Regions from separate parts of the Enterobacter adelaidei genome, predicted to be linked through region 1. Evidence: riboswitches for the same ligand, from Rfam matches in the RefSeq annotation. Region 1 holds a riboswitch; the other holds the start of a gene.
The links. Region 1 has a riboswitch for cobalamin ahead of btuB (TonB-dependent vitamin B12 receptor BtuB). Riboswitches for the same ligand answer to the same signal wherever they lie in the genome.
Positions count from the first base shown of each region.

Region 2: another riboswitch for cobalamin. It lies ahead of AAHF05_RS07705 (cobyrinate a,c-diamide synthase); the one in region 1 lies ahead of btuB (TonB-dependent vitamin B12 receptor BtuB).

Region 1 is NZ_CP154353.1:4,471,187-4,485,740, forward strand. Features, by position in the region: rRNA gene rrf (5S ribosomal RNA) at 26-141, opposite strand; rRNA gene AAHF05_RS21760 (23S ribosomal RNA) at 214-3,118, opposite strand; tRNA gene AAHF05_RS21765 (tRNA-Ala) at 3,299-3,374, opposite strand; tRNA gene AAHF05_RS21770 (tRNA-Ile) at 3,417-3,493, opposite strand; rRNA gene AAHF05_RS21775 (16S ribosomal RNA) at 3,563-5,102, opposite strand; gene murI (glutamate racemase) at 5,489-6,340, opposite strand; gene btuB (TonB-dependent vitamin B12 receptor BtuB) at 6,285-8,138, opposite strand; cobalamin riboswitch at 8,204-8,380, opposite strand; gene trmA (tRNA (uridine(54)-C5)-methyltransferase TrmA) at 8,485-9,585, shown strand; gene AAHF05_RS21795 (YijD family membrane protein) at 9,641-10,000, opposite strand; gene fabR (HTH-type transcriptional repressor FabR) at 10,010-10,648, opposite strand; gene sthA (Si-specific NAD(P)(+) transhydrogenase) at 10,845-12,245, shown strand; gene oxyR (DNA-binding transcriptional regulator OxyR) at 12,219-13,145, opposite strand; gene argH (argininosuccinate lyase) at 13,450-14,554, opposite strand, start outside.
Region 2 is NZ_CP154353.1:1,590,925-1,605,478, forward strand. Features, by position in the region: gene AAHF05_RS07650 (DUF4387 domain-containing protein) at 156-473, opposite strand; gene AAHF05_RS07655 (acyclic terpene utilization AtuA family protein) at 470-1,840, opposite strand; gene AAHF05_RS07660 (methylaspartate ammonia-lyase) at 1,844-3,085, opposite strand; gene AAHF05_RS07665 (methylaspartate mutase subunit E) at 3,085-4,530, opposite strand; gene glmL (methylaspartate mutase accessory protein GlmL) at 4,549-5,937, opposite strand; gene glmS (methylaspartate mutase subunit S) at 5,937-6,386, opposite strand; gene AAHF05_RS07680 (hypothetical protein) at 6,472-6,672, shown strand; gene cobA (uroporphyrinogen-III C-methyltransferase) at 6,905-7,675, shown strand; gene cobD (threonine-phosphate decarboxylase CobD) at 7,714-8,784, shown strand; gene AAHF05_RS07695 (bifunctional precorrin-2 dehydrogenase/sirohydrochlorin ferrochelatase) at 8,788-9,435, shown strand; gene AAHF05_RS07700 (L-threonine kinase) at 9,427-10,293, opposite strand; cobalamin riboswitch at 10,746-10,921, shown strand; gene AAHF05_RS07705 (cobyrinate a,c-diamide synthase) at 11,021-12,400, shown strand; gene cbiB (adenosylcobinamide-phosphate synthase CbiB) at 12,397-13,356, shown strand; gene AAHF05_RS07715 (cobalt-precorrin-8 methylmutase) at 13,369-14,001, shown strand; gene cbiD (cobalt-precorrin-5B (C(1))-methyltransferase CbiD) at 13,998-14,554, shown strand, end outside.

The DNA of each region.
Region 1 (14,554 bases):
GCACCGGCTTACTACTTAATTTGATGCCTGGCAGTTCCCTACTCTCACATGGGGAGACCCCACACTACCATCGGCGCTACGGCGTTTCACTTCTGAGTTCGGCATGGGGTCAGGTGGGACCACCGCGCTAAAGCCGCCAGGCAAATTCTGTTAATCTGTATCAGAGCTGAAATTTGATTGTCTGTCTCTTCGCCGAAACAGCTTCGGCGTTGTAAGGTTAAGCCTCACGGTTCATTAGTATCGGTTAGCTCAACGCATCGCTGCGCTTACACACCCGACCTATCAACGTCGTAGTCTTCAACGTTCCTTCAGGACCCTTAAAGGGTCAGGGAGAACTCATCTCGGGGCAAGTTTCGTGCTTAGATGCTTTCAGCACTTATCTCTTCCGCATTTAGCTACCGGGCAATGCCATTGGCATGACAACCCGAACACCAGTGATGCGTCCACTCCGGTCCTCTCGTACTAGGAGCAGCCCCCCTCAATTCTCCAGCGCCCACGGCAGATAGGGACCGAACTGTCTCACGACGTTCTAAACCCAGCTCGCGTACCACTTTAAATGGCGAACAGCCATACCCTTGGGACCTACTTCAGCCCCAGGATGTGATGAGCCGACATCGAGGTGCCAAACACCGCCGTCGATATGAACTCTTGGGCGGTATCAGCCTGTTATCCCCGGAGTACCTTTTATCCGTTGAGCGATGGCCCTTCCATTCAGAACCACCGGATCACTATGACCTGCTTTCGCACCTGCTCGAGCCGTCACTCTCGCAGTCAAGCTAGCTTATGCCATTGCACTAACCTCCTGATGTCCGACCAGGATTAGCTAACCTTCGTGCTCCTCCGTTACTCTTTGGGAGGAGACCGCCCCAGTCAAACTACCCACCAGACACTGTCCGCAACCCGGATTACGGGTCTACGTTAGAACACCAGCCATTAAAGGGTGGTATTTCAAGGTCGGCTCCACGCAGACTGGCGTCCACGCTTCAAAGCCTCCCACCTATCCTACACATCAAGGACCAGTGTTCAGTGTCAAGCTATAGTAAAGGTTCACGGGGTCTTTCCGTCTTGCCGCGGGTACACTGCATCTTCACAGCGAGTTCAATTTCACTGAGTCTCGGGTGGAGACAGCCTGGCCATCATTACGCCATTCGTGCAGGTCGGAACTTACCCGACAAGGAATTTCGCTACCTTAGGACCGTTATAGTTACGGCCGCCGTTTACCGGGGCTTCGATCAAGAGCTTCGCGTTGCCGCTAACCCCATCAATTAACCTTCCGGCACCGGGCAGGCGTCACACCGTATACGTCCACTTTCGTGTTTGCACAGTGCTGTGTTTTTAATAAACAGTTGCAGCCAGCTGGTATCTTCGACTGATTTCAGCTCCACCCGCAGGGGCTTCACCTACATATCAGCGTGCCTTCTCCCGAAGTTACGGCACCATTTTGCCTAGTTCCTTCACCCGAGTTCTCTCAAGCGCCTTGGTATTCTCTACCTGACCACCTGTGTCGGTTTGGGGTACGATTTGATGTTACCTGATGCTTAGAGGCTTTTCCTGGAAGCAGGGCATTTGTTACTTCAGCACCGTAGTGCCTCGTCATCACACCTCAGCGTTAATAAGGTACCGGATTTACCTGGAACCTCCGCCTACATGCTTAAACCGGGACAACCGTCGCCCGGCTAACATAGCCTTCTCCGTCCCCCCTTCGCAGTAACACCAAGTACAGGAATATTAACCTGTTTCCCATCGACTACGCCTTTCGGCCTCGCCTTAGGGGTCGACTCACCCTGCCCCGATTAACGTTGGACAGGAACCCTTGGTCTTCCGGCGTGCGGGCTTTTCACCCGCATTATCGTTACTTATGTCAGCATTCGCACTTCTGATACCTCCAGCACCCCTCACAGGACACCTTCAACGGCTTACAGAACGCTCCCCTACCCAACAACACATAGTGTCGCTGCCGCAGCTTCGGTGCATGGTTTAGCCCCGTTACATCTTCCGCGCAGGCCGACTCGACCAGTGAGCTATTACGCTTTCTTTAAATGATGGCTGCTTCTAAGCCAACATCCTGGCTGTCTGTGCCTTCCCACATCGTTTCCCACTTAACCATGACTTTGGGACCTTAGCTGGCGGTCTGGGTTGTTTCCCTCTTCACGACGGACGTTAGCACCCGCCGTGTGTCTCCCGTGATAACATTCTTCGGTATTCGTAGTTTGCATCGGGTTGGTAAGCCGGGATGGCCCCCTAGCCGAAACAGTGCTCTACCCCCGAAGATGAGTTCACGAGGCGCTACCTAAATAGCTTTCGGGGAGAACCAGCTATCTCCCGGTTTGATTGGCCTTTCACCCCCAGCCACAAGTCATCCGCTAATTTTTCAACATTAGTCGGTTCGGTCCTCCAGTTAGTGTTACCCAACCTTCAACCTGCCCATGGCTAGATCACCGGGTTTCGGGTCTATACCCTGCAACTTAACGCCCAGTTAAGACTCGGTTTCCCTTCGGCTCCCCTATACGGTTAACCTTGCTACAGAATATAAGTCGCTGACCCATTATACAAAAGGTACGCAGTCACACCACGAAGGTGCTCCCACTGCTTGTACGTACACGGTTTCAGGTTCTTTTTCACTCCCCTCGCCGGGGTTCTTTTCGCCTTTCCCTCACGGTACTGGTTCACTATCGGTCAGTCAGGAGTATTTAGCCTTGGAGGATGGTCCCCCCATATTCAGACAGGATACCACGTGTCCCGCCCTACTCTTCGAGTTCACAACCTGTGCATTTTCGTGTACGGGACTATCACCCTGTATCGTCGGACTTTCCAGACCGTTCCACTAACACACAAGCTGATTCAGACTCTGGGCTGCTCCCCGTTCGCTCGCCGCTACTGGGGGAATCTCGGTTGATTTCTTTTCCTCGGGGTACTTAGATGTTTCAGTTCCCCCGGTTCGCCTCGTTAACCTATGTATTCAGTTAACGATAGTGTGACGAATCACACTGGGTTTCCCCATTCGGACATCGCCGGGTCAAAGGTTCATATCACCTCGCCGGCGCTTTTCGCAGATTAGCACGTCCTTCATCGCCTCTGACTGCCAGGGCATCCACCGTGTACGCTTAGTCGCTTAACCTCACAACCCGAAGATGTTTCTTTCGATTCATCATCGACTTGCGAAAATTTGAGAGACTCGAACACACATTAACTGTGTGTCGTTTCAATTTTCAGCTTGATCCAGATTTTTAAAGAGCAAAACTTCGCAGTGCACCTTTTCAGGTTCACTCTGAAGTTTTCTTGGGTTCGCAGTAAAGGATGGTGGAGCTATGCGGGATCGAACCGCAGACCTCCTGCGTGCAAAGCAGGCGCTCTCCCAGCTGAGCTATAGCCCCATCGTTTGCAATCTCTGTACCGCTCATCCTTTAAAAGGAGTTTGGTAGGCCTGAGTGGACTTGAACCACCGACCTCACCCTTATCAGGGGTGCGCTCTAACCACCTGAGCTACAAGCCTGCAGAGATTTTTACTGCTGTTTTTCATCAGACAATCTGTGTGAGCACTGCAAAGGCAGGTTCTTTAAGGTAAGGAGGTGATCCAACCGCAGGTTCCCCTACGGTTACCTTGTTACGACTTCACCCCAGTCATGAATCACAAAGTGGTAAGCGCCCTCCCGAAGGTTAAGCTACCTACTTCTTTTGCAACCCACTCCCATGGTGTGACGGGCGGTGTGTACAAGGCCCGGGAACGTATTCACCGTAGCATTCTGATCTACGATTACTAGCGATTCCGACTTCATGGAGTCGAGTTGCAGACTCCAATCCGGACTACGACGCACTTTATGAGGTCCGCTTGCTCTCGCGAGGTCGCTTCTCTTTGTATGCGCCATTGTAGCACGTGTGTAGCCCTACTCGTAAGGGCCATGATGACTTGACGTCATCCCCACCTTCCTCCAGTTTATCACTGGCAGTCTCCTTTGAGTTCCCGGCCGGACCGCTGGCAACAAAGGATAAGGGTTGCGCTCGTTGCGGGACTTAACCCAACATTTCACAACACGAGCTGACGACAGCCATGCAGCACCTGTCTCAGAGCTCCCGAAGGCACCAATCCATCTCTGGAAAGTTCTCTGGATGTCAAGAGTAGGTAAGGTTCTTCGCGTTGCATCGAATTAAACCACATGCTCCACCGCTTGTGCGGGCCCCCGTCAATTCATTTGAGTTTTAACCTTGCGGCCGTACTCCCCAGGCGGTCGATTTAACGCGTTAGCTCCGGAAGCCACTCCTCAAGGGAACAACCTCCAAATCGACATCGTTTACGGCGTGGACTACCAGGGTATCTAATCCTGTTTGCTCCCCACGCTTTCGCACCTGAGCGTCAGTCTTTGTCCAGGGGGCCGCCTTCGCCACCGGTATTCCTCCAGATCTCTACGCATTTCACCGCTACACCTGGAATTCTACCCCCCTCTACAAGACTCTAGCCTGCCAGTTTCGAATGCAGTTCCCAGGTTGAGCCCGGGGATTTCACATCCGACTTGACAGACCGCCTGCGTGCGCTTTACGCCCAGTAATTCCGATTAACGCTTGCACCCTCCGTATTACCGCGGCTGCTGGCACGGAGTTAGCCGGTGCTTCTTCTGCGGGTAACGTCAATTGCTGAGGTTATTAACCTCAGCACCTTCCTCCCCGCTGAAAGTACTTTACAACCCGAAGGCCTTCTTCATACACGCGGCATGGCTGCATCAGGCTTGCGCCCATTGTGCAATATTCCCCACTGCTGCCTCCCGTAGGAGTCTGGACCGTGTCTCAGTTCCAGTGTGGCTGGTCATCCTCTCAGACCAGCTAGGGATCGTCGCCTAGGTGAGCCGTTACCCCACCTACTAGCTAATCCCATCTGGGCACATCTGATGGCAAGAGGCCCGAAGGTCCCCCTCTTTGGTCTTGCGACGTTATGCGGTATTAGCTACCGTTTCCAGTAGTTATCCCCCTCCATCAGGCAGTTTCCCAGACATTACTCACCCGTCCGCCGCTCGTCACCCGAGAGCAAGCTCTCTGTGCTACCGCTCGACTTGCATGTGTTAGGCCTGCCGCCAGCGTTCAATCTGAGCCATGATCAAACTCTTCAATTTAAAAGTTTGATGCTCAATGAATTAAACTTCGTAATGAATTACGTGTTCACTCGTTGAGACTTGGTATTCATTTATCGTCCGAGGACGTTAAGAATCCATGTCACTTTGAGTGCCCACACAGATTGTCTGATAAATTGTTAAAGAGCAGTTGCAACGCGGCTTTCAGCTCACCGTTGCGAGGTCCCGTATATTACGTTTTCCTCATTCAGAGTCAAGCGATTATTTTCACTTTTCTCTGTTGGTGTTCATCTCTGAACCCCGCTAACCCGGCGGCTTGTAAGCCGTTGTTCCGTGTCAGTGGAGGCGCATTATAGGGAGTTCTCAGACGTTGACAACCCCTCTTTTGAAAAAAACTTTCAACCGCCTCTTTTTTGCTCAAAACCGTGCTACAACGCCAGTTTTTCGAGCGTTTCAAAGCCGTAACGATGTAAAACGGGCAAAAGTTGTTCAGTTTCTTTTGTGATCGCCATACAAAAAGCGATATTTGCATCGGTAGATTTTGCATCTGGCGCTTCATGTTCCAACAGCCAGGCAGTACGACGCGCAATGGCCGCACCGGAATCCACCAGACGTGTCCCCTCTGGCAGAACAGCCAGAAGCTCTTCCTGTAAAAGAGGGAAATGGGTACATCCCAGAACAACGGTGTCTGGTGGCTCCGGCATCCGCAACCACGGGCGCAAAATGCGGCGCAGCTCTTCCAGCGAAACAGCGTGTCCATGCAACTTCGCTTCAGCCATTTCGACAAGCTCCGCCGATCCGAGCATTGCTATCTGGCATTCATTAGCAAAGCGGTCGATCAGTTCACGCGTATAAGGACGCTTCACGGTGCCACGTGTTGCCAGCAAACCAACGATACCGTTCGCCGTCAGACGCGCGGCTGGCTTTATTGCAGGAACGACGCCCACAACCGGGAACTGGAATTTTTCACGCAAGGCAGGAAGGGAAACCGTACTCGCCGTATTGCAGGCGATGACCGCCAGCGCAAGGGGGTAACGCTTTTGTACCGCGGTAACAATTTCAACCACACGCTCAACAATAAACTCTTCGCTTTTTTCCCCGTACGGAAAAGCGACGTTATCAAAAGCGTAGATGTAATGGAGATTCGGCAGGAGATGCCGAATCTCATCATAGACCGAAAGCCCACCAACGCCGGAATCAAACACCAGTACAGTGGGACGCGGATCAGAAGGTGTAGCTGCCAGACAAGGTGTATTCCCGTCCTGCAGTTTGATAGCCATAAACTGTCTCGTAATCTTTATCGAACAGATTGGCTATTTTACCACGAACTGTGAGGTGAGAGGTGACAGGATATGAAACTGCGATATCCCACAAACTTACGCCACCCATTTTCACACGTTCTGACGCATAGGTATTCGGATCGATCGCAACGTCGTAACGAGTTCCCAGATAACGGTACGCCAGATTCCAGTCGAGATCCCAGACCTGCCAGTCAAGCTGATACTTAACCTGCTGCTTAGAGCGGCGAGCCAGGACTTCGTTGGTTTTCGCATTACGTGGGTCAACATAATCGTAAGAAATCTGATGGCCTACCGGGCCAGTGTCAAACTGCGCCGTGGCTTCCACGCCTTTGATACGCGCTTCATCAACGTTGTAGTAGCGGTACGTATGCGGGTCGCTGCTGATCAGATTATCAATATCATTACGATAACCTGTAATACGCCAGTTAACCGGTCCCGTCAGGCCTTCAAAACCTCCTTCCCACTGCTTACTCTCTTCCGGTTTAAGGTCCGGATTACCATAGTTCGCACTGTGGATCTGACTCATCGTAGGCGCTTTAAATGCGGTACCGTAGGAGGCTATCACGCGATAACCATCCACAAACTCCCACGCTGCGCTGGTTTGCCATGTTCCATGGTTACCAAAGTTGGAGTTGTCGTCATTACGCGCCGCCGCTTCCAGCGTCACGCTGTTGAACTGCTGCATCGCTGAAACGAACACGCCGGTATTACGCTGCTCGTAACCTTTATCCAGGTAGCCCGTTCCGGCCTGCGTCTTCTGCTTTTGCCAGTCCAGACCAGCACCAATGTTGCCATGACCGACTTCAACAGTATTGAGCCACTGGGTGGTGTACTGCTTCACATCATCCATCGTTGCGGAATCAGCATAGCGCCCTTTCTTCGGGTCATAGTTCTGATCTTTACTGCGCCCATAACCTGCCACCAGTTGCGACTGGAAAATCCCCTGGTTGTAACGTAGTCCCGTATCCCAGTTCTGGCTGTAGAGCTGGCGAGTATCCGGTCGCCCATCCACCATAAAGTTGGCGTCATAGTGATCGTAACCGTCATACGCAGTGCGGTTGTCATAACCAAAACCACGGAAGAAGCCGCTCACGCTGTCGGTAATCTGCTGTTCCACAGAGCCGTACAGTGACTTGCTCATAAAGCCATCGCGGTCAGGCTGACGCGGTGCGTCCTGGGCTGCAATATCAAAACCACGGGTATAGGTATAGTTACCCGCCATCGTGATCCTGGTTTTATCAAGAACCTGCTGGAAAGAGCCATCATAGGTTTGGTAACCCTTAGACCCCACACCTGCAGAAATTTCCGCGCCCGGTTTATCGCGTCCGGTAATGATGTTGATCACACCGCCAATCGCGTCAGAACCATACAGGGCCGAACGTGGGCCACGAATGTATTCAATACGCTGAATCAGGGAAGTCGGGATCTGGCTCAGGTCGGGAACGTTGCTGATCCCGGCGTTATTCAAAGGAATACCGTCAATCAGCACCAGCACATGGCGAGATTCCGTTCCGCGAATAAAAGTCGAAGAGTTCGAGCCCATTCCACCGCTTTGCGCGATATCCACGCCAGGCAGACGTGACATGATTTCCACCACACTCTTTGCCTGCCAGCGTTCAATATCTTCACGCGTCACAACAGATGTCGGAGCCAGAACGGTTTTTGCCGGTTGTTCAAAACGGTTTGCAGTCACCACCAACGAGTCTGCGCTATCCTGCGCCCAGCCCGAAAATGCCGTGACGGACAACGCCGTCAGCAGCGATACTTTTTTAATCATTGTTAAAGCATCCACAATATAAGAAGGATGCCGCAGGATTCATCTATAGCACGCGATGATGAAACCAAATGCGACGTGATCCCGGCAGGTCTTCGGGCTAGGTGGCTTTAGAAGGATGAAGACTTCCCATTTTCACAGTGTCTACAACGCTCATCCCGCCAGTCTTTACCGCTGCGCGTCAGCTCCAGATTTACACTGGATTCCCTTTTCACTCTCAGGAGACCGGAAACAGAATGCTACAATTAGACACGTATAGATGTCCAGACAGCTATTGGCCATTAAATCTGGACATCCCCTGAACAATGCCTACAATCCCCGCGTAATTCTTTATCACTCAGGACGCATCATGACCCCAGAACACCTCCCGACAGAACAGTACGACGCGCAGCTGGCAGAGAAAGTTGTCCGCCTGCAAAGTATGATGACGCCTTTCAACGCGCCCGTTCCCGAGGTGTTCCGCTCTCCTGTCAGCCACTACCGCATGCGCGCCGAGTTCCGCATCTGGCACGACGGTGACGACCTGTACCACATCATTTTTGATCAGCAGACAAAATCCCGTATCCGCGTAGACAGTTTTCCGGCGGCAAGCGAGCTGATTAACCAGCTCATGACCCTCATTATGGACGGTGTGCGCACCAACCCAGTGCTGCGCAATAAGCTGTTCCAGATTGACTACCTGACTACCCAAAGTAACCAGGCGATTGTCTCTCTGCTGTATCACAAAGCGCTGAATGACGAGTGGCGCGAGCAGGCAGAAGCCCTGCGCGATGCGCTGCGCGCGCAGAACATCAATGTTCATCTGATTGGCCGTGCTACCAAAACCAAAATCATGCTGGATCAGGATTACATCGACGAGCGTCTGCCGGTGGCGGGTAAAGAGATGGTGTATCGTCAGGTAGAGAACAGCTTCACCCAGCCGAACGCCGCGATGAACGTGCAGATGCTGGAGTGGGCGCTGAAGGCGACGGAAGGGTCGACGGGCGATCTGCTTGAGCTGTACTGCGGTAACGGCAACTTCTCGCTGGCGCTGGCGCGTAACTTCGAGCGCGTGCTGGCCACAGAAATCGCCAAACCATCGGTTGCTGCGGCACAGTACAACATCGCGGCTAATCATATCGACAACGTGCAGATCGTTCGTATGGCCGCAGAAGAGTTCACGCAGGCCATGAACGGCGTACGTCAGTTTAACCGCCTGGAAGGGATCGATCTGAAGAGCTACCAGTGCGAGACGATTTTTGTCGATCCGCCGCGCAGTGGCCTGGACAGCGAAACGGAGAAGATGGTGCAGACGTACCCGCGTATTTTGTACATCTCCTGTAATCCGGAGACGCTGTGCAAGAACCTCGAAACATTAAGCCAGACGCACAACGTTGAACGTCTGGCACTGTTCGATCAGTTCCCGTATACGCACCATATGGAGTGCGGTGTACTGCTCACGGCGAAGTAATTATCTGGCGTTTTTGGCAGGTGGCGCTTCGCTTACCTGCCCAACACATAATTCATTACTCTGGTAACTGGCTTTTACGGCTACGCATGCGCGAGCCAATCCAGAACACCAGCGCCACAGACAGTACCGCAGGGAAGAAGTTAGAGCCGATATCCGGGTACTCGGCACGCACTACCGTGCTATACAGCAACACACCCAGAATAAAGCAGGCAGCAGCCAGCCCCGGTAACCCGACCGGCATGGTGCGGTTCAGGTAACGTTGATGCAGACAGTAAACCGTCAGCACCAGTGCAATTAGCGGGAAAATCGAAAAGGGTACGATTGAGCTAAAAATAGCGGCAAACGTACCATTTATGGATAAGCCAGCGATCAATGCCAGCAACAGCGTCCCTTTATCCTGACCTGACTGTTTCATTACTCACCTTCACTCTTCGGTTTGATGTGCCAGTTTCTCTTGTTCACGGCGATACCAGTAGTACGCACCTTTAGAAATCATGCGAAGCTGTAATACCAGTCGCTCTTCGAGCTGCTTGCGTTGTTCAATGCTGATATCCAGCGCTTCGGCACCCGCGCTGAAAACAATCGTCACCATCGCCTCAGCCTGTGCTTCAGTAAACGCACGCGGCATATGGTTTTCGAGTTCAAGATAGTCGGCAAGTTCCGCGATGAAATGCTGAATTTCACGCGCGACGGCAGCACGAAACGCCGCAGAGGTTCCGGAACGCTCGCGCAGAAGCAGACGAAACGCGTTGGGGTTATTGCCGATAAATTCCATAAAGGTCGACACGGAGGTGCGGATCACGCTGCCGCCTTTTGCGATACGCTGACGCGCCTGGCGCATGAGCTGGCGCAGCATCAGACCACTTTCGTCGACCATGGTCAGACCCAGTTCATCCACATCACGGAAGTGACGATAGAAGGACGTTGGCGCAATCCCGGCCTCGCGCGCAACTTCACGCAGGCTCAAACTGGCAAAACTACGCTCGGCACTCAGTTGACTGAATGCGGCTTCCACCAGCGAACGCCGGGTTTTCTCTTTTTGTTGTGCTCTTACGCCCATCACGATAGTTGAATCCTTCCAAAGGCCTGATGGCACTATACCAGAGAATAAAATTAATCTGTTTGCCTGGCTTTGTGAATGATTGTTTACGCGCGGTTTGTGCTTCACTGCCCGAAAAAAGCACAACGATAATTGGGTTACTCTGGCAATGATGTTATGATTCTGTTGCTTTTATGTATAAGAACAGGTAAGCCTTGCCATGCCACATTCCTACGATTACGACGCAATAGTTATTGGTTCCGGCCCCGGCGGCGAAGGTGCTGCTATGGGTCTGGTGAAACAGGGAGCCCGAGTAGCGGTCATTGAGCGCTACCATAATGTTGGCGGCGGTTGCACCCACTGGGGCACCATCCCTTCGAAAGCCCTCCGCCACGCCGTTAGCCGCATTATCGAATTTAACCAGAACCCTCTCTACAGCGACCACTCCCGACTTCTTCGTTCATCCTTTGCCGACATCCTGAATCACGCGGATACCGTCATTAACCAGCAGACACGTATGCGTCAGGGGTTTTATGAGCGTAACCACTGTGAAATTTTGCAGGGTAACGCGCATTTTGTTGATGAGCACACCCTGGCGCTCGAATGCCACGACGGTTCGGTTGAAACCATCACCGCTGAAAAATTCGTTATTGCCTGCGGCTCACGCCCGTACCACCCGGCCGATGTAGATTTCTCGCACCCACGCATCTACGACAGTGACTCCATCCTCAGCCTGCACCACGAACCACGCCACGTGATTATCTATGGCGCTGGGGTGATTGGCTGCGAATATGCGTCGATCTTCCGTGGAATGGACGTCAAAGTTGACCTGATCAACACCCGTGACCGCCTCCTGGCATTCCTCGATCAGGAGATGTCGGACTCCCTCTCCTACCACTTCTGGAACAGCGGCGTGGTGATTCGCCACAACGAAGAGTACGAGAAGATTGAGGGCTGTGACGACGGGGTGATCATGCACCTGAAGTCAGGTAAGAAGCTGAAAGCAGACTGCCTGCTGTACGCCAACGGTCGTACCGGCAACACCGATTCACTGCAGCTGGAAAATATCGGGCTTGAAACCGACAGCCGTGGTCAGCTGAAGGTCAACAGTATGTACCAGACCGCCCTGCCGCACGTTTACGCGGTCGGCGACGTGATTGGCTACCCAAGCCTGGCCTCAGCCGCTTACGACCAGGGACGCATTGCCGCACAGGCGCTGGTAAAAGGCGAAGCGACGGCGCACCTGATCGAAGATATTCCGACGGGCATCTATACCATCCCGGAAATCAGTTCTGTCGGGAAAACCGAGCAGCAGCTGACGTCAATGAAGGTGCCTTACGAGGTGGGTCGCGCCCAGTTTAAACATCTGGCGCGGGCGCAAATCGTGGGGATGAGCGTGGGAACGCTGAAGATCCTTTTCCATCGCGAGACCAAAGAGATCCTCGGTATTCACTGCTTTGGTGAACGCGCGGCGGAAATCATTCATATCGGCCAGGCGATAATGGAGCAAAAAGGGGGTGGTAACACCATCGAGTACTTCGTTAACACCACCTTTAACTACCCGACCATGGCAGAAGCCTATCGGGTAGCGGCACTAAACGGTCTGAACCGCCTGTTTTAACGCGCTGTCAAAATGGCCATCCATTGAACTCCGGATGGCCTCTGCCAGCTGCTCATAGCGGCTGCGCAGCGGCGAACCAGGGCGATAAACCAGGCCAATCGTACGGCGCGGCTCTGGCTTAATGCACGGCAGGTACACCACGCCATCTCGCGTGCGTTCACGAGGTACGGCCAGCGCAGGCAGCAGTGTAATACCACTTCCCGCAGCCACCATATTACGCAGCGTTTCCAGGCTGGTTGCGCGGAAATGGGTATCTTCATCAGCACCCGCTTCAAAGCAAAAACCCATCGCCTGATCGCGCAGGCAGTGGCCATCTTCCAGCATCAGCAGCTTCTCGCCGGCCAGATCGGCCATCGGCACGCGATCGCGGTTCGCCCACGGGTGATCTTGATAGATCGCCAGCATCATCGGCTCATCAAATAGCGGCACCTCAATAAAGGCTTCGCTCTCTTTGACCAGCGCCAGAATGGCACAGTCGAGCTTACCGCTATCTAACTGCGCCAGCAGCTGATGGGTCTGCGCTTCATGCAGGTACATTTCAAGTTTCGGGAACGTCTGGTGCAGCATCGGAATGATGTGCGGCAACAGGTACGGGCCAACGGTTGGGATCAGGCCAATATGCAGTGGGCCTGACATCGTTTCCCCCTGCTGGCTTGCCATTTCCTTGAGCACTTTGACCTCGCGCAGCACGGTGCGCGCCTGATCAACCAGCAAAAGACCTGCCTGGGTGAACAGTACCTTACGACTGGTGCGCTCCAGCAGCATCACACCCAGCTCATCCTCCAGCTTGCGGATCTGACCGCTCAGTGTAGGCTGGCTGACGTGGCAGGAATCTGCCGCGCGGCGAAAATGACGGTGCTCGGCTAACGCTACCAGGTATTCAAGATCACGAATATTCATTATTCATCCTCCGTCGCCACGATAGTTCATGGCGATAGATAGCATAGCAACGAACGATTATCCCTATCAAGCATTCTGTTGAATAATACACCACATAGACGAGGCGGCACGTGTTTGACCCAAAACGACCCCGCTCCGTCAGCGAGTTTCTCTCAAAACTCGAACAACTAAAGCCAACGTGAACTTTTGCGGACCCCGTGGTCCGCTTTTTTTTTGCGTAAAAAAGCCTGGCGTTAAGCCAGGCTCCGTTTTTCTCCCACTCCCCGTGGGAGAGGGCCGGGGTGAGGGCACCCGCCCGCACAGTTTAAACTAAGCGGTTTTTCGCATCCGCAATCGCCTGCGCGACCTGCTTAGGTGACACGCCGCCTTTCGCCGCACGCTTATCCAGGCAAGACTGTAATGCCAGAATCGGATAAACATCATCCCCGATAACCGCACTGAACTTCTGCAGCTCGGCAAGCGCCAGATCTTCCAGCGGTTTACCCTGGCGAATCGCTTCCACTACCGCTTCGCCCACAATATGGTGCGCTTCACGGAACGGTACGCCTTTCGCAACGAGGTAATCCGCCAGCTCAGTGGAGTTTGCATACCCCTGCTGCGCCGCTTCCTGGCAACGCGGGCGTTTCACCTGAATACCATCCAGCACCAGTGCGCCCATATGCAGACAGTCCAGCCAGGTGTCGAGCGCGTCGAACAGCCCTTCTTTGTCTTCCTGCATATCTTTGTTATACGCCAGCGGCAGCCCTTTCAGGGTCATCATCATGCCGGTCAGCGCGCCCTGGACGCGGCCACACTTGCCGCGGATAAGCTCCAGCGCATCCGGGTTTTTCTTCTGCGGCATCAGGGAAGAACCTGAAGTCACACGGTCAGACAACTCGACAAACCCGGCCTCACCGGAGTTGAAGAAGATCAGGTCTTCTGCGAAACGCGACAGGTGAACCATGCCGATAGAAGCATTTGAGAGCAGTTCCAGCACGTGGTCACGGTCAGACACGCTGTCCAGGCTGTTACGGGTGGCAGAGGCAAAGCCCAACCAGCCTGCCAGCTGTTCACGGTCAATTTCATACGCCGTACCGGCCAGCGCGCCGCTACCCAGCGGACTCACGTCCAGACGTTTCAGAGTATCCTGCAGACGGCTTTCATCACGCGCCAGCATCTCGACATAGGCCAGGCACCAGTGCGCAAACGTCACTGGCTGCGCACGCTGCAGATGGGTGTAACCCGGCATGACCGCGTCCTGGTTATTCTGAGCGGTTTCCACCAGCGCACTCTGCAGTTGACGGTTAGCGGCCAGCAGTTCGCCAACGGTATCTTTACACCACAGCTTCAGATCGGTTGCGACCTGGTCGTTACGGCTACGGCCAGTGTGCAGCTTCTTACCCAACTGACCGACTTTATCGATCAGTTTG
Region 2 (14,554 bases), 1.8 Mb from region 1:
TCGGATAAAGGTTGGTTAATGTGTAGGGTCGCGTGCGTCTGAGCCATGACGAACCGCTCAGACGCACGTTTGTTGTGACCAACCGCATGAATTATCTGGAATACAGTGATACAGCAAATATCTATATCCCAATGGACGTTGTTGTATTTGTAGTGTTACAGCTCAAACTCAATACTTAATAACGGCGCATGCTGCTGGGCACCATAAACATCATTGTCACCGACGTTGCCGGAGATAATATCGCGAGGCATGACAATTTTGACCGCATTGGCCGGGTCGAACCAGATAATGCGATGTATAAAGTCAGGCTTAACGTTATATAAACGGGCAATAAGCTGTGGCGTTAATTGCTCCGAGGCTTTTACCCGCTGATAGTCTTCACGCGTTTTAAATAAAATATCAAGAACCAGCTCATACGGCCCCGCATTTTTAGAACGAATGACCTGCGCCAGTGAGCAAATACCGTGTTTCATAACTGAACTCCTTCTGGCGTGACCTGCTCGATGTGGAAATCAAACCGTAGCGCGTCACTCGCTTCAATCAGGTGATAGATTGAGAACTCATACACCGGGCCGCTCTGAATATCGGAAGGGGAGAACGGGAACGCGAGGTTGCCCGCTGTGGCGATCCGTTTTTCATAGCCGTAGTGCAGCAGGGTAGAGCGCACCAGCGAACAGACGCTGTTGGCGATATCCTGGGTGGGGGCCACCACGTCCAGCAAAATTCCCAGTTCGTGCCCGGCAGACTGCATCGGCTCATGGTTGCCCATCACGCCGTTCTTTCCGTACAGGTGGAACGTCATGCGGATGCTGTCGTCATTCAGCGAGAGGTTGCGCTTCACGCTGACCTGCACTTCTTCGAGGATATTATCGATCCCGGCAATCATGATCGGGTCACGCGTACCGGCAATGGTCAGACAGCGGAAGCCGACCCGGCGGGCACCTTCCAGCTTCAGCGCATACGGCGTTTCTTCGTGACGGGAACCGCTGACGTACACTTCGCCCTCGTTGACCGCTTTGAAGCTGCACCCTTTCAGGTTCAGAACGCCGCCCGGTCCCGGCAGGAAATACGGGTCGGATTTCTCATACAGGGTGTGCGCCGCGGCCGACGTTTCGGTGAATTTACGCTTCGGATTAAACGTTTTCAGCGTAAAGCCGTTATCGTCAATGATGCCCATCGCGCAGTCGGAGCCAGATCCCGGCGTAGCAGCAATCGCCGCGCACTCAAGGATCTTACCGCAATGCAGCGCCAGACCTTCATCGAAGCCCTGCATGACAGGCAGTGCGGCAAAGCAGGCCGGATCGTATGCCCGTCCGCCCAGCACCACCTGCGCCCCGGCCGCAAGAGCCCGCTGGAAAGGCTCGATACCCATCTGCGCGACAATATAGGTGCTCTCCTCGATGGCCTCGTGGGTCAGCTCCGGGACGAAATCCAGGGCAGTGATTTTCCCGTTGTCCAGCGCCTGATGCACAGTGGCTTTATCGACATCCGACGGGATCAGCGCCATAGAGAATGAGAGTTTCTCTTCCTGAGCAATCTCGAGGATTATCTGCCGGCACCACTCCAGATGCGGCGCGGCACCGGAGCCACCCGCGGTACCGATCACCACCGGAATATTGTGCTTCACGCCAGCCACGATCATATAGCGCAGATCGCGTTTTACCCCCGCCCGGTCGGTGAAAGGCTTACCTGCCCCCAGGTAGTGGGGGCCAGGGTCGGAAGAGCCCGCGTCAACAGCAATAAGATCCGGCGATTCTTCCATAGCTTTACGAAAACTCTCTTCCGGGAAGCCATAGCCCAGGATTGCCGTTGGCGATAAGATCTTAAATGTACGTGCCATCTTTTAATCCTTAGTTTGCAACAGTGCGATGGTGCGGTTCATTTCGTTAAACACGATGTTAAGACCTTCATCGAAGCCCATGCCCGGCTTGATCAGCATGCGCATCGGGCGAGCGGCGAGGGCCACGTGCACGCAGGTGCGGGCGCTGATTTCCGTTTCGTTACAGGTACCGCCCTGATAGGCTTCCATGCCGTGTTTGTTGCAATACAGCACCGCATCAACGATGTTGTGAATACCGCCCAGATCCGGGGTTTTGATCTGCACCATGTGGCAGCTGCCCGCATCGGTGAAATCCACAATGTCCTGATAGGTGTTACACCACTCATCGGCAACGATTTTCACGCCGGAACCCAGACGCATCAGCTCGTGGGTGATGGCGGTCAGCAGGCGGATTTGGTCCGGCTTGTTACCCGCATCCACCGGCCCTTCAATGTACAGCGGCAGGCCCTGGGCCTCTTTTTCGAGGCTGGCGATATACGCGGCGCAACGGACCGGGTCCATATCGAAAATCAGACCGATAGTGCCGTACACGTCAATGTGCAGCGTCGGGCGATAGCGCGGGCTGGTACGCAGGCTTAAGATGCGGTCGGATAACCAGCGTACATACTCACGCAGTTTTTCACCTTTCAGGCCCAGCTTCTCTTCCACGTTGTTGATAAGCGCATGCGGCAGTACATCAACGCCTTTGAGGATCATTTTGTCGACGGCGATATAGCGGTCGTCACCGCTCTGACCAAATAATGGAATGGCTTCCGGGACGCACGGCAGTTGCCACTCGTCACAAACGACTTCCGTTTTCAGACGACCGGTCGCCAGGGCTGCCGCGTCGAGCAGCGCCTGCGACAGGCCATAACGCACGGCGGTATGCAGCAGATGGCCATCTATACGCAGTTCGTCAAAGAAGCGGGCGTTCGTCAGGAACCGGTCAACGTCACGGCCCTCCAGCAGCGGTTTGATGTGATCGTTAAGGAATGGAATGAAGTGTTCAGCCAGGAACAGCGGATCGCGACCGCCTGCACCTGAATATTGCACCGCTGCACAATCGCCCACCGCCACCGCGCCGTTTTCCAGAATCAGCTGTACGGATACGCATTCACCCGCCTGACGAACGGACGTAAATCCAGGCGTTACCGGAGCGCCGGTATAGATAAACCCGTCATGCCCGGCACCGTTTTTGATGGCCTGCTGATCGTCGAAATAGAATGAGGAGTAGCCTGCGGTGAAAAGGGCCTGTTTAATTTTCATTATGGTCTTCCTATTAATTTACTGTGGGATACAGCGTTGATGTCATCAACAACCATCTGGAATGAGGGCTTACGTCCTTCAAAACGCGCGCGCTCGGCGACGTAATCGTGATGCAGGGCGAGAATATCTTTCGGCAGCGGAACCGCGCCGGCTTCCAGCACGCGAATCGCACCGGCGTTATCACGCACCGGCAGGATTTTGCCCGCGTTGCAGGAGGCGGGCGCGAACGGTACGTCCAGCACGCCAGCTTCAAACGCCAGCACCGTTCCGCGCGCGACATCGCCGTTGCCCAGCTCGAAGACTTTCTTCAGCACGGCGCGGACTTCGCTCTTAATGAGCTCGACTTCCTGCTCGACGGCGGCACACGGTGGGAATTTCTGATCGCTGACCATGTTGAGCATCTGACGCGAGGCCTTCAGCCCCTGGGCGTTTGCGGCAGCGGTCGGAATACCGAACGCTTCGTGCGGGCTCTTGGTGATCACTTTGGTCGCTCCGGACATACCGGCAACCGCTGCACCCCAGGAGATAATGGCAAATGCTTTTGACTCATCTTCCGGGAAGCCGCCCATCCACTGGTGGAAGACGGTACTCAGCTCGTAATCGTCAAAGCCGTGGTTATGGAAATATTCGTGGGAGAGTTCGCGCAGAGCCTGAATGGCGGCGATATCCTGCGTCAGGCTACCAACCTGGCCGTAGCCGACGGTGATTGACTTCACGCCCTGTTCCAGCGCCAGCAGACCTTCGATAATCGCCACCGAGTGGGACACAAACGGCGGGATCAGGGTGCCCGTCAGCGGGCCAAACGGTTCGCGATTGATACGGATGCCGTTCTCTTCGTACAGGCCCATCAGGCGGTCGCAGTACTGCCAGTCGCGGATGGATTTTTCCAGAGTGACGCGCTTAGCGTACGGGATGTTGTACGAGATACCGCCGCCTTCGTAGCTGGTAAAGCCGCTGGCCATTGCGATCTCTGCCAGCAGGCGCGCATCCGGCGTGCCGTGACGTACCTGAATCGGTTTCTCCAGCGCTTCAGTCATGCGACGGCAGGCGGCGACGCCGTGGTTAACGACCGGTAAGCCGTTAAGCTTGGAGGTGCCCGCTTCGATGGATTTTTGGATCCCTACCGCTGCCTCTTCATAGCGATTCAGACGGGTGTAGGCATCAATGGTACTGGGCAGCAAATCGCACTCTTCCTGCAGCGTTTTGAGCAGGGCGATATGTTCATCCATGAGCGCTACGCCAGCGCGCGGCTGGCTCAGGGTTTTACCTTCCTGGTCCGCCTTCAGTAGAGCGTGAGAAAAGCGTTTTTGCTCAGGAATGGTTTGCTGGTACTTCACGCTATCTTCGAAGTTCTCAACGTCCTTGCCGGTATGCCAGGTTTGTAAGACCTGTTGCCGCTCAGTCATGAATTCGTCATGGGTTAGCTTTTTATTTCGAAGTTCCATTCGTTGCTGCCTTAGGTTTTATAGGGTTAAACAATGAATACTGGTGCGAGCCGCCGCCTGCGGGTCCAGCCTGGCGACATTCGCCAGCAGAGGAAGCAGACCTTTTGCATCGCGGTAATAGTCAAACTGCCCGGGTAAAAGCACACGTCTGCTGCTGTCGTCCAGCTCGCGGTACTTCAGCCAGCGGTGAACATCAAACTGGCTGGCGCGGGAGAGCCATCCCCCGGAGCCCACCACTTTGCGCACGGTGGTCAGATCGCGCCCCACCTGCAAATCGACGTTACCTACGCAGGTACAGACCTGTTTTTTAGTGCCGGCATGGCGCTCGCTGGCGTACCCAACGCACAGCCCGGCCAGCAGCGTGTCGAAATGTTTTTCTTCTTCGGTGACCGGCAGATAATCCGGGTGGGCGACCAGATGGCGCAGATAGCGATAAAACGCTTCCTTGCGCTGAGGCTGATGGGCGAACACCGCGTTCACCAGTTCCTGGGTACTTTCGCCGACAACCACCGCTGAGACACGCATACCGAGGTCTCCCTCTACGGTGCGTTTAACAAATGGCTCAGGCACACCGTGCAGAACGGTATCCGGGGAGAGCATGTTGGCGCTGGCGGAATAGACGTCGGTGGTGGCACCGCCCATGTCGATCAGCATGAATTCTTTCCACGAGCTGTCGACGTCGCTGATCGCTTTCACCAGTTCGTAGACGGTCCACGGTGTTGGCATCGGCTCCTCGCCGGTTTCCCCGACGATAACGTCCAGTCCTTTCCCCTTCACAATGCGGGACAGAAAGACATCGCAGATGGCCTTGCGGGCGGCATACGGATTCGGGTGATCGAGGTCAGGCAAAACGTTGTCGACCGTAATCAGATCTTTGTGGCCAAGAATAGCCTGCACGTCGTCCTGAATATCGCGGTTTCCAGCGTAGATAATGGCGCAATCCAGCTTTGACGCTGCCAGCGCGCGAGCATTGGCAAGACCGTAGCTCTCTTCTCCGCCATCCGTACCGCCTGTGAACAGCAGAATGTCCGGTGGAGAATCCTCCAGCGCCCGAATATCGTGGCGGTTCAGTTTGTAGGAGTAGTACTGGGCGATTTTGGCACCTGCCGAATGGGCGGTGACTTTGGCCGATTCCAGGGTTATCGACGGCACCAGACCCATTGCGGCAACGGCGAGCCCACCTTTTGCCGACGAGGAGTATTTCAGCGTAACGTCCCCGCTGTTCAGCAAAGGTCGCGCATCGGCAACGTTTAGCACCTGGTTCAGGCTGGTAAAGAACCCCTCCGCCAGATGGTGGGTCGTCGTCGGGGTCAGAACGTGGTTGACCAACGTTAGCGCATCACCCTCTGGTGTGAAGAGCGCTGCTTTGGTCCACGTCGAACCTATGTCGACTGAGACGATTTGCATCAGAAACCCTCTTCAAGACAAAGCTCTTCAACGCGCTGACGCTGCTGTATATCGTTCGCCATCAGCTGACAGACGTCTTCCAGGTCGTGGCTTGGGGCGAAAACGCGGTTGAAACCCATCTCTTTGAATTTGGCTTCGACATCGGCAAAATCGTGCTTACCCACGACCAGATTACCGCCAACAAAAAGCAGGATGTCGCCAATACCGCGTTCGATGCAGCGCTCACGCAGCCCCAGGCAGTCGATGTCGCCATGGCCGTAGATGGATGAAACGACAATAGCATCAGCCCCGGTTTCGATGGCCGCATCAATATATTCATCCTGGCTCACCATCACACCAAGATTGATTACGTGAAAATTATGGGAAGTAAAAACACGGTCCAGAACTTTATTGCCTACCGCATGGCAGTCAGCACCAATGACGCCAATAACAAGTGTTGATTTCTTCATGGGTAATCCTCTGTAGGGCTGATTGTAAAAATATTATGGGTATTAAAAATAGTTAATGGATATTCGGTCTGTTAATAGTATTGGAGTGTCTTTTGAAGACGAAAAGGAAGCAATTGATCTATTTTCAAAAAATCCTTCCCAAAATGATGATGGTAATGATGCATCATGGAAAATCATTTTAATTCAATCTGTTGGGTGGGGTTTGTTTTGGGTTTGGTATTTATCTGTAAACGTTGGTGACAAAAGCATTGTGATATTTGTGATCGAGCGCCTGTTTTATTGTTGAGAGTAGAAAATATATTTTTTTTGACTTTTATAAGTGGAGGGCTATTGCCATGCAGACATTGGTGAGAGGGTATTTACTGTTTTATTGATATTGGTCATAAACGCCATTCGTACAATTAAGGGAGAGTGATAAATACATCAAATTTTTGGCATGTGGAGGTGGGTATAATTCAGCGCTAATTTTAATTACCCGTTTTCTTGCATCTTTGAATATTTAATCTGAGGATATAACGATGAGTAAAGGGAAGGTTTGGCTTGTAGGGGCAGGGCCTGGTGATGCGTCTCTGATAACGGTAAAAGGTCTGCACTGTATCCGCCACGCGGAGGTGATTGTCCACGATCGCCTGGTTAACCCTGAGCTTCTGGCTCAGGCTCCGGCAAGCTGTCTGATTATTGATGTTGGTAAAACCCCAAGTCATCATCCGGTACCTCAGGAACAAATCAATGCCTTGCTGGTTAAGCATGCCGGGGAAGGGCGGCAGGTGGTGCGTCTGAAAGGTGGTGACCCCTACGTTTTTGGCCGCGGGGGTGAAGAGGCCGAGCAGCTGGCAAAAGACGGCCTGGCGTTCGAAGTCGTGCCGGGGATCAGCTCCGCGATTGGCGGATTGGCCTATGCCGGGATCCCGGTCACGCACCGTCATTACGCCTCCAGTTTTCATATTGTGACCGGTCATATGTGCCAGGGGAACGACCCGCAAAACTGGCATGCGCTGGCGCAAATCAACGGAACGCTGATCGTTCTGATGGGAATGACCCGGCTGACGGAAATCTGCCAGCAGCTCATTGAGGGAGGCATGTCCACTGAGACGCCGGTGGCGGTAGTGATGTATGCCAGCCAGTCTCGTCAGCAGATTGCCAAAGGTACGCTGACCGATATCCACCTCGAGGTTGAGCGTCAACAACTGCATGCTCCTGCGCTGATTGTCGTCGGTGAGGTGGTCAACCTGCAGGAGATACTGGCGTTTTCTGCATCGCATATCGCGCTGAATCAGGTTGTTGTCTGATGTTATTCTGACATTTTCGAAATGGCCGAGTGAAACGAATGAGTGAGCATGGTGGTAATGTCCTGGAAACGGGGCTGCAGTTGGGGATCGCTCCCGAGTTGCTGTTGGATTTTAGCGCGAACATCAATCCGTTAGGCCTGCCCCAGCGCGTCAGGTCGCTCATTGTGTCCCATCTGGATATCATTACGCAGTACCCGGACGTTGAATACCGCCATCTTCATCTGGCGCTGGCCAGCGCCAGTCGGTGTGACTACGACCAGACGATTGCCGGAAATGGCGAAACGGAGTTGATCTATGGCCTGGTGCGAACGCTTGCCCCTCGCAGGGCGATGCTGCTGGTGCCGGGCTTCGCTGAATATCGCCGGGCATTACAGCAGCAGGGTTGCGAGATAATCGACTATGCGCTGAGTGAGCAGAACGGGTTCCAGGTGGATGCTTCCATACTGGACGCCGTTCGTGCGCACAGGCCCGATTGCCTGTTTATCGCAACGCCGAATAACCCTACCGGACTCATGCCTGATGCCGATCTTCTCGCCCGGCTGGCCTCGCTGTGCGAAACGCTGGAGATTTCGCTGATTGTGGATGAAGCGTTCATCGATTTTCTGCCGCAGGGCTCCACGCTGGCGCCACGGCTGGCTGACTCACGTTATCTTTACCTGCTGCGTTCTCTGACCAAGTTTTTTGCTATTCCAGGGCTGCGCCTTGGGTATCTGCTGAGCGGAAATACGCAGACTATTCGCCAGCTGAAACGCACCCGCGAGCCCTGGTCCGTGAATGCCTTCTCGGCGCTTGTGGGGCAACATTTGCTGTTGGATGAAGACTATATTGCTCGCAGCCACGCCTTTATCGCCCGGGAGCGGGATTTCCTGTGGCAGGCGATGACGCGTTTTTCATCGCTGGTGGTCTGGGAGCCGCAGGCCAACTTTATTTTCTTCCGCTGCCTGCGTCAGGGTTTCGACCTGAAAGCGGCACTGCTTGGTCATCATATCCTTATTCGCCACTGCGAAAACTATCCCGGGCTCGATCGCGACTACTATCGGATTGCCGTGCGTACTGAAGCGGAGAACCGTCGGTTTATTGCCGCGCTGACTGACGTTTTACAAGGCTAGGCGATGGACTATTTCCCGATTTTTTGCAATCTGAAGGGTAAACGCTGCCTGATCGTCGGTGGTGGGCAGGTGGCGACGCATAAGGCAAAGGGGCTACTGGCTGCCGGGGCAGAGCTGCGTCTGGTTGCGCCTACCCTGACGCCGGAACTCGCCAGCCTGCACGCGTGCGGTGACATCGAGTGGGTCCCGGCGACGTTTGCGCCGCAGTATCTGCAATCATGCTGGCTGGTTATTGCCGCAACCAGCGATCCGCAGGTGAACCGTCAGGTCGCCAGGGACGCCAGCGCGGAGCGTCTGTTTTGCAATGTCGCAGACGACCCTTCTGCTGCCACCTTTATCTCGCCGGCCATTATTGACCATTCGCCGATCATTATTGCGCTGAGCTGCGGGGGCAATGCGCCGGTGTACAGCAAGATCCTCAAAGCGCATGTCGCAGCCCATCTTCCCCCTGGCATGCGGGAAAGCGTGCGGCTGGCGGGGGCGCTGCGTGAAAGGGTAAATAGCGCGTGCAGTGATCGGGAGCGCAAGCGTGCATTTTGGGACGCGTTTTTCCGGCATGTTCCGCTGCAAGAGGCTTTAGCGCAGGAACACGAGCAAGAGGTTAAGCAGCAGGTCGAGTGGCTCATTCAGCACAAGTTGCTGTCAGAGTAGCGTCACGCCGCCTTTTACCATCCGCAGCAGGTGTTGTTCAGGCCAGTGGCGGGTGAGCTGTTTTTTCGCTAACAGCCATTTCACATAATCGACATCGTCTTTATTTCTGTCCAGCATCAGCCCCACGACGCTGCCGCTGTGCGCCACGTTCACCCCGTAGATACCGCACTCCTCCACCAGTGAGAGCAGTGCGTCAAAATCCGGTTTAGGCAACAGCGTCTGGCTGGCGATGGCGCTGAGGGTTGCCGCTTCTCCCATCCGGTAAGGGTTTTGCGTCATACAGGATTCCTGTACTTTCTCCCATGCGCGTTTCAGCGCTGGCGCACCGACATATAACCCCGCCTGACGCGGGATGCGGTGGTAATCTGCCGTGCGCAGCGTTTGCGGACTTTCGAGAACAAGCAGATCGAGATTGGGCTGGGCGTCGCAGGCAATCTGCGTGGAGGCGTCGTTATGATCGAAAAGGGTCAACTGGCGAAACACGGTACTGTCGGTGGGTTCGAGCGAAACGCAAAGCGTTGCCAGTGTGCTTTCGTCAAGCTGATGCCCCAGATGGTGGGCGGTGGCGACGGCGGTGGCGGCAATATCTGCGGTGCTGCTGGCCATCCCTTTGGCAATCGGGATGGTCGAATGCACATCAATGCGGATATCCTGGCTCAACTGCGCCGGGTAGTGCCAGTGCTGCAATAACCGCTCGACCATCGCGCGCGACAGCGGGCGTTCATCCGCCAGGGCTGAGCCGTAGCTCACCTCAACCGTGCTGTACCATTCGACAGGGCAGGAGACCAGTTTCTCACTGCCCAAAATCCAGCCCTGGATAAGCTCACCGCATGACGCGGGGCATTGCGCAACAGCCACGTTTCCACCTTTCTGGTCTGCAAATTCTGAAGCATAGTGTCATGAGGATATCCCTCGTACCTTGATATACCGCAAATTCCCGCCTGGATAATCTACATATTATTCTGCGATTCTGCTGAATACGTAACGCATCAATAAAGCCACACGAACTTACGTTGAATAGCAATATTATGTGATAGCCAGGTTTTAATGCCTTAATGAATTTTGATCACGATAAAATGAAAAAATATCAAGTGGTGCAATAACTTGTCATAGCGCAATAAATATTGAGATTTTAAGCGTAATTATCTTTGCTTTTAATTTTTTGTGATAAAACGTTGAGTTATTGAGGAAGGCGTCAATTATTCTGGCGCCACATTTTACTTAGCGTGTATTTCATTACGGTTAAGTATTTGCCTAAGGTGAAGTGAAACGCCGTAAATAGCATTGCTGTTTTATAACGCGCTATTTTCTCATTATGTAAGCCGACCGGTTTGCCACATTTGTGGTAGGGAAGGGGGTGATAATCCCCCGCAGCCCCCGCTGCTGTGATGCTGACGACCCCGTAATGACCACTGATCGTGAGATTGGGAAGGACGGGCGAGGAAGACGCTAAGCCAGAAGACCTGCCTGTCGGGAACGTTCAACAACTTCGGTGGGAAGTGGGTTGTACTGATGCATCATACAGTCGAAAGACTGGGGTTACGTGTATCTATACCTCCCGACCACCCTGGACAGGATCAGGGCCATGGCGGCAAAGCAGTACGCGTTTGTTCTTGCAGGTACCGGAAGCGGTTGTGGTAAAACCACGGTGACGCTAGGCCTGTTGAGTCTGTTAAAACAGCGTGGGTTACGCGTCCAGCCATATAAAGTGGGCCCTGACTACCTTGATACCGGCTGGCATACCAAAGTCAGCGGTACGTCCTCCCGCAACCTCGACAGCTTCATGCTTCCTGAGCCGATACTCAACGCGCTGTTCTGCGAGCATATGCAGCAGGCGGATATCGCGGTGATTGAAGGTGTGATGGGGCTGTATGACGGCTACGGCACCGACCCGAACTATTGCAGCACCGCCGCGATGGCAAAACAGCTGGGCTGCCCGGTGATTCTGCTGGTGGATGGCAAGGCGGTCTCGACCTCAATTGCCGCCACGGTGATGGGCTTTCAGCGATTTGATCCCACCCTCAATATTGCTGGGGTGATTGTCAATCGCGTCAACAGCGAACCACATTATCAGTTGCTCAAAACGGCAATTGAACACTACTGCACGGTACCCGTCCTGGGTTATGTACCCCGCGTTGAAGGCGTCGGTTTGCCCGAGCGCCATCTGGGACTGGTCACCGCCCGGGAGTCGGTCGCGGACCTGCAGACCTGGCAGAATTTTTCCGCCATTCTCGAACGTACGCTGGACATCGGGCAACTTCTCGCGCTCAGCCAGATGGCGTCGCTGCCGCAGGGCTCCTGGCCCGCGCTCCCTGACGGGGACGCCGGGCGCGGGTTGACGCTCGCGATGGCCGATGACGAGGCCTTCAACTTCTATTACGCGGATAACATCACGCTGCTCGAACGTACCGGGGTCGACATTATCCGCTTTAGCCCGCTGCGCGATACCCATTTACCTGACTGCCAGATGGTCTGGCTTGGGGGCGGTTACCCGGAGCTGTACGCGGCACGGCTTGCGGAAAACACCACGATGCTTGCCAGCCTGCGGGAGGCGCACCGGCGAGGCGTAGCGATTTACGCCGAATGTGGTGGGCTGATGTATCTCGGCAGCACGCTCGAAGATAGCGAGGGGGTCATCCACCGGATGGCCAATGTTATCCCTGGCCACAGCAGGATGGGTAAACGGCTGACCCGTTTTGGCTATTGTGAGGCGCAGGCGCGCCAGCCCACGCTGCTGGCCGATAGCGGAGAGGTGCTGCGTGGGCATGAGTTTCACTATTCCGACTTCTCTCCCCAAACCCCCGCGGTACTGGCGTGTCGCAAAGTACGCGATGGCGTAACGATGCAGGAGTGGGCGGGCGGTTGGCAGGTTGGCAACACGTTCGCAAGCTACCTGCACCTCCACTTTGCCCAACGCCCCATGATGCTCAACCGCTGGCTGACGGCGGCGAGGGGGGCGCTATGACCCTGCTGGCCTGGTGCGTCGCGTGGCTGCTCGATGTCACTATCGGCGACCCGCAAAACTGGCCGCATCCGGTGCGCTGGATAGGCAACCTGATCAATGCGATGCAGCGGAGTATTCGCCGCTGCTGTCATAGCGACACGGCGCTACGCGTTGGCGGCGGCGTCATGTGGCTGGCGGTAGTGGGGCTGACCTGGGGCATATCCTGGGGCGTACTGGCGCTCGGACGGATGGTTCATCCCTGGCTGGGCTGGGCGATTGAAGTGTGGATGATGTTTACCGTGCTGGCCGGGCGCTGCCTGGCAAACGCTGCACGGGACGTTGAACGTCCTCTGCGAGCGGGCGACCTTGATGAAAGCCGCGAAAAACTCTCCTGGATAGTGGGACGCGATACGTCTCAACTTCAGCCGGAACAGATCAACCGGGCGGTGGTGGAGACCGTCGCGGAGAACACGGTCGATGGCGTTATCGCCCCACTGTTTTTCCTCATGCTGGGCGGTGCGCCACTGGCGATGGCCTATAAGGCGGTGAATACCCTCGATTCAATGGTGGGCTACAAGCACGAAAAATACCGTGCGATCGGCATGGTCAGCGCCCGTATGGATGACCTGGCGAACTATATCCCCGCTCGTCTGAGCTGGCTTCTGCTGAGCATCGCGGCGTGGCTATGCCGTGACGATTTCTCCCGCGCGCTGCGCGTCGGCTGGCGCGACCGCTACAACCACAGCAGCCCCAACTGCGCGTGGGCAGAAGCGACGGTCGCCGGCGCGCTGGGCATCCGGCTTGGCGGACCCAACGACTATTTTGGTCAGCGCGTAGAAAAGCCGTGGATTGGCGACGCGCAGCGCCCGATTGCGGTAGACGACATTTCCCGAACGATTCGACTGATGTGGGTTTCCTCCACCCTGGCGCTGGCGCTGTTTATCGCAGCACGCTGGTTGATGGTTGGCGTGGCCTGAGGACAAGAGACAATGCAATACATCCAGCAACCCCAGGCGATTGAAGCCAAAAGTTTCGACATCATTGGCGAAATCATTCGCGAAACGCGGCCGGAATACCGGTTTGCCAGCCCGCTGCATGAGGCGATCGTCAAGCGGGTGATCCATACCACCGCAGATTTTGACTGGCTGGATATTCTCTGGTTTTCAGATGATGCGCTGGAACAGCTTTGCGCGGCGCTCCGTCGCCCGTCAGTTATCTATACCGATACCACGATGGCGCTCTCCGGGATCAACAAAACGCTGCTGGCGACATTCGGGGGTGAATGTCGCTGCTATATCAGCGATCCGCGGGTGGTGGCGCAGGCGAAAGCGCAGGGAATAACCCGCTCGATGGCGGCGGTGGATATCGCGGTGACGGAAGAGAGCGAGAAGGTCTTCGTCTTTGGCAATGCGCCAACGGCGCTGTTTCGCCTGCTTGAGCATGATGTTGCTGTCAGCGGCGTGGTGGGTGTTCCGGTGGGTTTTGTAGGGGCGGCGGAATCGAAAGAGGCGCTGACGCACAGCAATTTGCCCGCGATTGCGGCCCTTGGGCGCAAAGGCGGCAGCAATGTGGCGGCGGCGATTGTGAACGCCATGCTCTATTACCTGCAGGGGGCGCGATGAGCGATTCAACCTTCGATGCCCCGGTATGGCATAACGGGAAGGCGTTACGTAAAGGCTACACCACCGGTTCCTGCGCGACCGCGGCAGCGAAAGTCGCCGCACTGATGGTGCTGCGCCAGCATCTTATTCATCAGATCTCCATTGTGACCCCTTCCGGCGTCACGCTATGTCTGAACGTGGAGTCGCCGCACATTGAAGGTCAGCAGGCGATTGCGGCCATCCGCAAAGACGGGGGTGATGACGTCGACGCCACACACGGCATGCTGATTTTCGCCCGCGTGATGCTCAACGACAGCGGCGAGATTACGCTTTCGGGTGGCGAAGGCGTGGGGACCGTCACGCGTAAAGGAATTGGCCTGCCCATCGGCAGTGCGGCGATCAACCGCACGCCGCGTCACACCATTGAGTCCGCAGTGCGCGAGGCGATTGGCCCGACGCGCGGGGCTGACGTTGAGATCTTTGCGCCTGAAGGTGAAGCGCGGGCGCAGAAAACCTACAACTCACGCCTCGGGATCCTGGGCGGGATTTCGATCATCGGGACCACCGGTATTGT